Linked DNA regions of Lichenibacterium dinghuense. The protein of the gene in region 1 interacts with the protein of each later gene in a pairwise test. Links are inferred from orthologs where the notes say so. Each region holds a gene or a part of one and is shown in the gene's direction. Other genes may lie near its edges.

Evidence for each region.
Region 2: the proteins of hflK (region 1) and ftsH interact in binary tests that used the Escherichia coli proteins (3 or more experiments, as listed by UniProt). The link is inferred for Lichenibacterium dinghuense from one-to-one orthologs.

The regions. Positions count from the first base shown.
Region 1 is NZ_JAJLMN010000001.1:3,674,066-3,678,253, forward strand. What follows is about bases 595-3,447. They hold hflK (FtsH protease activity modulator HflK), read left to right. Parts: upstream 595-1,386; coding sequence 1,387-2,508; downstream 2,509-3,447. Other genes in these bases: L7N97_RS17545 (GNAT family N-acetyltransferase), read left to right, coding at 595-780; L7N97_RS17550 (dihydrofolate reductase), read left to right, coding at 777-1,289; hflC (protease modulator HflC), read left to right, coding at 2,505-3,447. In the rest of the region: L7N97_RS17540 (thymidylate synthase), read left to right, coding at 1-252; more of L7N97_RS17545, read left to right, coding at 295-594; more of hflC, read left to right, coding at 3,448-3,485; L7N97_RS17565 (FGGY-family carbohydrate kinase), read right to left, coding at 3,643-4,188.
Region 2 is NZ_JAJLMN010000001.1:5,162,911-5,167,115, reverse strand. The notes cover bases 577-3,560. They hold ftsH (ATP-dependent zinc metalloprotease FtsH), read left to right. Parts: upstream 577-1,099; coding sequence 1,100-3,022; downstream 3,023-3,560. Other genes in these bases: tilS (tRNA lysidine(34) synthetase TilS), read left to right, coding at 577-922. In the rest of the region: more of tilS, read left to right, coding at 1-576; eno (phosphopyruvate hydratase), read right to left, coding at 3,607-4,205. UniProt on the Escherichia coli protein: Acts as a processive, ATP-dependent zinc metallopeptidase for both cytoplasmic and membrane proteins. Plays a role in the quality control of integral membrane proteins.

The DNA.
Region 1 (4,188 bases):
GCGCTTCTGCTGGCCCTGGTGGCGCGCCACTGCGGCTACGAGCCCGGCACCTTCGTGCACACGCTCGGCGACGCGCACATCTATTCCAACCACGTCGACCAGGTGCGCGAGCAGCTCGGCCGGACGCCCCGCGCCCTGCCGCGCCTCGTGCTGAACCCGGAGGTGCGCGACCTCTTCGCCTTCCGCTACGAGGACATCGGCTTCGCGGACTACGATCCCTGGCCGGCCATCAAGGCCCCGGTGGCGGTGTGAGCGCCGCTTGACGGCCGCCCCGCCGGCTGCTGTTGCGACGCCATGACCATCAGCACCCGCCCCGCCGCGCCCGCCGACGCCGCCCTGATCCACGCCCTGGTGCTGGAGCTCGCCGCCTACGAGCGCCTCGCCCACGAAGTCCGCTCGACGCCCGGGGACTTCGCGGCGGCGCTGTTCGGCGACGCGCCGCGCGCCTTCTGCGACATCGCGGAATTGGACGGGCAGGGGGCCGGGCTGGCGCTGTGGTTCTACAACTTCTCGACCTTCGAGGGCCGCCACGGCATCTACCTCGAAGACCTCTACGTGCGCCCCGAGCATCGCGGCCGCGGGCTCGGCCGCGCCCTGCTGGAGCGCCTCGCGCGGCGCTGCCGGGACGAGGGCCTGAAGCGCCTGCAGTGGAGCGTGCTCGACTGGAACGAGCCCTCGATCGACTTCTACCGCGGGCTCGGCGCCGAGATGATGGACGACTGGACCGGCTGCCGCGTGACCGGGGACGCGCTGGCGCGGCTGGCGGGAGAGCGGACATGACCGTCCCCGTCGTCCTCATCGCCGCGGTGGGCCGCAACGGCGCCATCGGGCTCCGCGACGGCCTGCCCTGGCGCCTCCCCTCCGACCTGCGGCAGTTCAAGGCCGAGACCGTGGGCAAGCCCGTGGTGATGGGGCGCAAGACCTTCGCCTCGCTCGGGCGGCCGCTGCCGGGGCGCCACCTCGTGGTCGTGTCGCGCGACCCCGCGCCGGCGCTGCCCGAGGGCGTCGCCGGCGCGACGAGCGTCGAGGGCGCGCTGGCGCTGGCGCAGCGGATCGCGGCCGAGCGCGGCGCCGCGGAGGTGATGGTGGCGGGGGGCGCGGAGATCTACCGCGCCGCCATGCCGCTCGCCGACGCGCTGCGGATCACCGAGGTCGACCTGGAGCCCGCGGCCGACAGCTTCTTCCCCGCCGTCGAGCCCGCGGTGTGGCGCGAGCTGTCGCGGGAGATGGGGGAACGGGGCGAGCGGGACGAGGCCGGCTTCGCGGTCGTCCGCTACGGGCGGCGCTGAGCCGTCCCGCGACGCCTGACCGCGCCCATTTGCTGCCTCGCCGCCGCACGCCTATATCGTGATCGGGGGCGGTTCACCGCCGGCGGCGAGGAACGGGATGTCCTGGAGCAACAGTGGCGGTGGCGGCCCGTGGAAGCCCGGCAATCCGGGACCCTGGGGGCAGGGGCCGAGCTCCGGCGGCGGGGGCGGCGGGCAGACGCCCCCCGACCTCGAAGAGTTCATCCGCCGCTCCCAGCAGCGCCTGAAGGGCTTTCTCCCCACCGGGAACGTCGGCGGCGGGCTCGGCCTGCTCGCCGTCGTGCTCGTGGCGGCCCTGCTGTGGCTGGCCAGCGGCTTCTACACCGTGTCGCCCAACGAGGTCGGCCTCAACCTCGTCTTCGGCAAGTACACGGGCACGACCGCGCCCGGCCTCAACTACAACTTTCCCTATCCGATCGGCGACGTCATCAAGCTCGCCGTCACGGACCGCAACTCCACCGACGTCGGCTTCGTGTCCGGCTCCAGCCGCTCCGGGCAGATCTCCAGCACCGACGTGCTGGCCGAGAGCCTGATGCTGACCGGCGACGACAACATCGCCGACGTGAAGTTCCGCGTCATCTGGCAGATCGACCCCGAGCACCCCGAATATTACGCCTTCAACCTCCGCCATCCGGACGAGACCGTGAAGGCCGTGGCCGAATCGGCCATGCGCGAGGTGATCGGCCGCCAGCAGATCCAGTACATCCTCACCTCCGGCCGCAAGACCATCGAACCCGAGGTGCAGACGCTGATCCAGAACACCCTCAACAGCTACAAGGCCGGCGTGCTGGTGCTGCAGGTGCAGCTCCTGTCCGTCGACCCGCCCGCGCAGGTCATCGCGGCCTTCCGCGACGTGACGGCGGCGCAGCAGGACCAGCAGCGCCTGTCCAACGAGGCCCAGGGCTACGCCAACAAGGTCGTGCCCGAGGCCCGCGGCGCCGCGGCCGCCATCCTGCAGGAGGCCGAGGGTTACAAGACCCAGACCGTGCAGGAGGCCGCCGGCCAGGCGTCGCGCTTCGAGCAGGTCTACGCCCAGTACAAGAACGCGCCCGACGTCACCCGGCAGCGCATCTACATCGAAACCATGGAGTCCATCCTGGCCGGCGCCGACAAGACCATCATCGACAAGACCGGCGCCGGCGTGCTGCCCGTGCTGCCGCTCGACGGCAAGCCCGTCCCGCTGGCGGGGGCCAAGCCGTGAGGGTCGGCGGCTACATCGCGGCGGCGCTGGTCGTCCTGGCCCTGGTGGTCGCCAGCGGGGCGCTTTTCACGGTGGACCAGACCCAGCGGGCGCTGGTGCTCTACTTCGGCCAGCCGGTGCGCGTCATCGACGACCCCGGCCTGCACGCCAAGATCCCGTTCTTCGAGAGCGTGGTCGAGCTCGACAACCGCATCCTCGACCTGGAACAGCCGCAGGTCGAGGTGCTGGCCTCCGACAACCAGCGCATCCTGGTCGACGCCTTCCTGCGCTACCACATCGCCGATCCGCTCAAGTTCTATCAGACGGTCGGCACGGTGGCGCGGGCCAACAACCAGCTCGGCTCGATCCTGAACTCGGCGCTGCGGCAGGTGCTCGGCGAGGCGACGCTGACCCAGATCGTGCGCGACAAGCGCGCCGAGCTGATGGTGCGGATCCGCGGCCTCGTGAACACCGAGGGCGCCCGGCTCGGCGTCGCTGTCAACGACGTCCGCATCCGCCGCGCCGACCTGCCGGCCGAGCTGTCGGACAAGATCTACGACCGCATGAAGAGCGAGCGCGCCCGCGAGGCGGCCGAGTACCGCGCCAAGGGCTCCGAGCAGGCGCAGACCATCCGCGCCCAGGCGGACCGCGACGTGACGGTGCTGCGCGCCGACGCCCAGCGCCAGGCCGACACGCTGCGCGGCGCCGGCGACGCCGAGCGCAACCGCATCTTCGCCGAGGCCTACGGGCGCGACCCGTCGTTCTTCGCCTTCTACCGCACCATGCAGGCCTACGTGTCGAGCCTGCGGCCGGACCGGACCAAGCTCGTGCTGTCGCCCGACTCGGACTTCTTCCGGTTCTTCAACAACCCGGACGGCCAGCCCGGCAGCCCCCTGCCGACCCTGCCGGGGCCGCCCGCGACGCCTCCGGCCGCGGCACCCGCGCCGCTGCCGGTTCCCCCGGCGGCGCTGCAGACGCAGGGCTCGCCGAACGGGTGAGGCCGGGAGCTGTCGCCTTCGGGACGGTGTCGCCCCGGGCTCGACCCGGGGCCCAGCCGATCGACTGGGCGTCACCTCCGGAGGTTCAGCCCGGCCGCGCGGCTGGATCGCGGGTCTCCGCTCCGCCCGGGACGACGCGGCGAAGCGACGTGGGCCTTCACCCCACCGGCCCGCGCAGCTCCGCCAGCGCGTGCATGGAATCGCGCAAAGCCGGGTAGAGGCCCGCGTAGACGGCGAAGAGCGCGTCGTAGCGCGCGCGCCGGGCCGGGTCGGGCGCGGCGCGCTCGACCAGGGTGATCCAGCTGTCGCGGTCCTCGCGCGCGACGAGCCCGACGCCGAGCGCCGCCATGCGGGCCGCGCCGAGCGCGGCTTCGACATTCTCCCGGATGGTCCAGACCGGGTAGCCGGTGACGTCGGCGATGATCTGCATCCAGAGGTCTGAGCGCGCGGCGCCGCCCACCACGACGAGCCGCGGCTCCAGCGCGGCCGAGCCCTTCGCGCCGGCCTCCATGTTGTGCCGCAGGGCCAGCGTCACGCCCTCCAGCACGGCGCGGTAGAGGTGCGCGCGGGTGTGGAACAGGTTGAGCCCCACGAAGGCGCCGGAGGCGCGCCCGTCCCACACGGGGGATCGCTCGCCCATGAGGTAGGGCAGGAAGGCCACACCGTCCGCGCCGGGCGCGACGGAGGCCGCGGCCTCCTCCAG
Region 2 (4,205 bases), 1.5 Mb from region 1 along the record:
CGTGTCCGGCGGACCGGACAGCACCGCCCTGATGCACTTCGCCGCCGCGGCGGCCCGCGCCGACCCCGCCCTGCCCCCCCTCGCCGTCGCCACCGTCGACCACGGGCTCCGCCCGGACTCCCGCGCCGAGGCCGAAGCCGTCGCCCGCGACGCCCGGACGCTCGGCCTGCCCCATCGCCTCCTCTCCTGGGAGGGCCCCAAGCCCGCGACTCGCCTGCAGGAGCGGGCGCGCGACGCCCGCTACGGCCTGCTCGTCGGCTGCGCGCGCGACACCGGCGCCACTCACATCGTCACCGCCCACACGCTGGACGACCAGGCCGAGACCGTTCTGTTTCGCCTGATGCGCGGCTCGGGCCCGGCCGGACTCGCCGGCATGGCGGCATGCGGCGCGCGCCACGGCGTGGTCCACCTCCGCCCCTTCCTCGGCGTGCCGAAGTCCCGCCTCGTCGCGGCCTGCCGCGCGAACGGCTGGCCCTTCGTCGCCGACCCGGCCAACGCCGACCCGCGCTTCGCGCGCGCACGGCTGCGGGCCCTGATGCCGGCGCTGGCCGCGGAGGGGCTCGACGCGCCGCGGCTCGCCACGCTGGCGCGCCGCATGGGCGAGGCGGAGGCTGCCCTCGCGAGCGCAGCCGGGCGGGCGATCGCCGAAGCCCGCGTCGGCCCGGGCCTTTATTCGGCGCCGCGCCTCCTCGGCGAGCCCACGGCCGTGCGCGTGCGGGCCTTCGGCCGCCTGATCGACGACGGATCGCCGTCGCGGCTGGAACGCCTGGAGCGCCTCGTCGAGGCCGTGTCGGCCGCCGCGGATCGGGGCGTCCCCCTCCGTCGGACGCTGGCCGGCGTCCTCGTCGCCTTCGACGGCGCGGCCCGCCTGTCGCTGGCGCCGGCGCCCCCGCGGCGCACCCCTGCGAATCTGGGGTCCTGACCGCGTCGCGCAGCTCCTGCGTCATCGGGGATGGATGGACCGGCTCGGGACGTCCGGGGCGGTTCCCTTGGCAACTTCCGGCCGACCGCCTACATTCCATCCTAGAGCAGCGTGGCCTTCGGGCGGAGCCGCATCTTCGATCCGTCGCGAACCGTCAGCGCACCACACGAGTCCTCCATGAACCCCAACTTCAGGAATTTCGCCCTCTGGGTGATCATCTTCCTCCTCGTCGTGGCGCTGGTCCTGCTGTTCCAGAATCCCGGCAACCGCGGCGCGCAGGCGCAGGACATCACCTTCAGCCAGTTGCTGAACGAGGTCGACGCCAACAAGGTGCACGACGTCACCATCGCGGGCAACGAGATCACCGGCCACTACACCGACAGCCGCGGCGCCTTCTCGACCTACGCGCCCAACGACCCGCAGCTCGTCCAGAACCTCTACAAGAAGAACGTCCAGATCACCGCCAAGGCGCCGTCGGACGGCAACTCCTGGCTGATGACGCTGCTGGTCAACGGCCTGCCGCTGCTCGCCTTCATCGGCGTGTGGATCTTCATGTCGCGCCAGATGCAGGGAGCCGGCGGCAAGGCCATGGGGTTCGGCAAGTCCAAGGCCAAGCTGCTGACGGAGGCGCATGGCCGCGTGACCTTCGAGGACGTCGCGGGCGTCGACGAGGCCAAGGAAGATCTCCAGGAGATCGTCGAGTTCCTGCGCGACCCGCAGAAGTTCCAGCGCCTCGGCGGCCGCATTCCGCGCGGCGTGCTGCTGGTCGGCCCTCCTGGCACCGGCAAGACGCTGCTGGCCCGCGCCATCGCGGGTGAGGCGAACGTTCCCTTCTTTACCATCTCGGGTTCCGACTTCGTCGAGATGTTCGTCGGCGTCGGCGCGAGCCGCGTCCGCGACATGTTCGAGCAGGCCAAGAAGAACGCGCCCTGCATCATCTTCATCGACGAGATCGACGCGGTCGGCCGGCACCGCGGCGCGGGCCTCGGCGGCGGCAACGACGAGCGCGAGCAGACGCTGAACCAGCTCCTCGTCGAGATGGACGGCTTCGAGGCCAACGAGGGCATCATCCTCATCGCCGCCACGAACCGGCCCGACGTGCTCGACCCCGCGCTGCTGCGCCCCGGCCGCTTCGACCGCCAGATCACCGTGCCCAACCCGGACGTCGTCGGCCGCGAGCGCATCCTCAAGGTTCACGTCCGCAAGGTCCCGCTGTCGCCCGACGTCGACCTCAAGACGGTGGCGCGCGGCACCCCGGGCTTCTCGGGCGCCGATCTCATGAACCTCGTCAACGAGTCGGCGCTGATGGCGGCCCGCCGCGGCAAGCGCATCGTCACGATGACGGAGTTCGAGGATGCCAAGGACAAGATCATGATGGGCGCCGAGCGCCGCACCCTCGTCATGACCGAGCAGGAGAAGATGCTCACCGCCTACCACGAGGGCGGCCATGCCCTGGTCGCGCTGAACGTCCCGGCCACCGATCCCGTCCACAAGGCGACGATCATCCCGCGCGGCCGGGCCCTCGGCATGGTCATGCAGTTGCCCGAGCGCGACAAGCTGTCGATGAGCTACGAGCAGATGACTTCGCGCCTCGCCGTGCTGATGGGCGGCCGCGTCGCCGAAGAGATCATTTTCGGCAAGGAGAAGGTCACCTCCGGCGCCCAGTCGGACATCGAGCAGGCCACCAAGCTGGCCCGCGCCATGGTGACCCGCTGGGGCTTCTCGGACGAACTCGGCACCGTGATGTACGGCGAGAACCAGGAAGAGGTGTTCCTCGGCTACTCGATGGGCAAGCAGAACAACATCTCGGAGTCGACCTCGCAGAAGATCGACTCGGAGGTGCGCCGCCTCGTCGAGTCGGGCCTCGCCGACGCGACCCGCATTATCACGACGAAGCGGGCCGACCTCGAATCGCTGGCCCAGGGTCTCCTCGAATACGAGACGCTGAGCGGCGACGAGATTCGCGGCGTGATCAAGGGCATCAAGCCGATCCGCGAGTCGGACGACGAGCCCGCCCCGCCGCGCGCCTCCCCGGTGCCCAACGTCGGCAAGGGCCGGCCGCGGCCGGAAGGCGGGCTGGAGCCGCAGCCTTCGGTGTGATGCGAGCGAGCGGTCATCTGTGACGCGAGGAAGCCCGGCCAAGCGCCGGGCTTTTCTGTTTCGGCTTCGCGAGCGCGGCGAAGCGATTCTGACGTGAAGAGTCGCGGCGCAGCGCAGGCCCCCGCGAGCGGCTTCCTGCACCGGTGGGCTGGACGGCGTCGCTTCGCTCGCGATGACGGTGCCGGGTTGAAGGGGGAAACCTGAGCCCGCCACCCCGGCCCACCCGGGCGCGATCTCTTCGCGCTCCCGCAGGCGCGCCTTCAACTGGCGCAGGCGCCATCTCGGGCGTGCCGGCGTCCAAGGGCGGCGCGGGCGCGTATTCAGACGAGAGCTGGCAGGCCCGCGCGGCCTCCGCGCCGCAGAGCTGCGCGACGATCGTCAGGGCTGAGGCGATCCCGGCGGTGACGGCGGCGCCTACGGTGATGAAATCGCCGCCGCGCACGGTGCGGTGCTCGGTCGGCTCGGCACCGTCGGACCCGCCGTGGAACGGCTTCGGGCCCGACTGGCGCGCCGAGCGCTGCGGCGCGTCAGCGGCGCGCCGCCCGCGGACGACCGCGAGCGGTTCGGGCCGGTATGAACGGCGCTCAGGCCTTTGCGAGCGCCTTGAGCGCCGTGCGGCCGGCGTAGCGGGCCTGCGAGCCCAGGTGCTCCTCGATGCGGATCAGCTGGTTGTACTTGGCCAGTCTGTCCGAGCGGGCGAGCGAGCCGGTCTTGATCTGCCCGCAGTTGGTCGCGACCGCGAGGTCGGCGATGATCGCGTCCTCGGTCTCGCCCGAGCGGTGGGACATCACAGAGGTGTAGCCGGCCGTCTTGGCCATCTCGACGGCGGCCAGCGTCTCGGTCAGCGTGCCGATCTGGTTGACCTTGACCAGCAGCGAGTTGGCGACGCCGCGGCGGATGCCCTCGGCCAGACGCTCGGTGTTGGTGACGAACAGGTCGTCGCCGACGATCTGGCAGCGGTCGCCGATCTTGTCGGTGAGGATCCTCCAGCCCGCCCAGTCGTCCTCGGCCATGCCGTCCTCAATCGAGGCGATCGGGTAGTCGGCGGCGAGCTTGGCGAGGTAGTCGGCCTGCTCCTGCGACGAGCGGACCTTGCCCTCGCCCTCGTAATGGTAGCTGCCGTCCTTGAACCAGTCCGTCACGGCGCAGTCCATGGCGAGCACGATGTCGGTGCCCGGCTTGA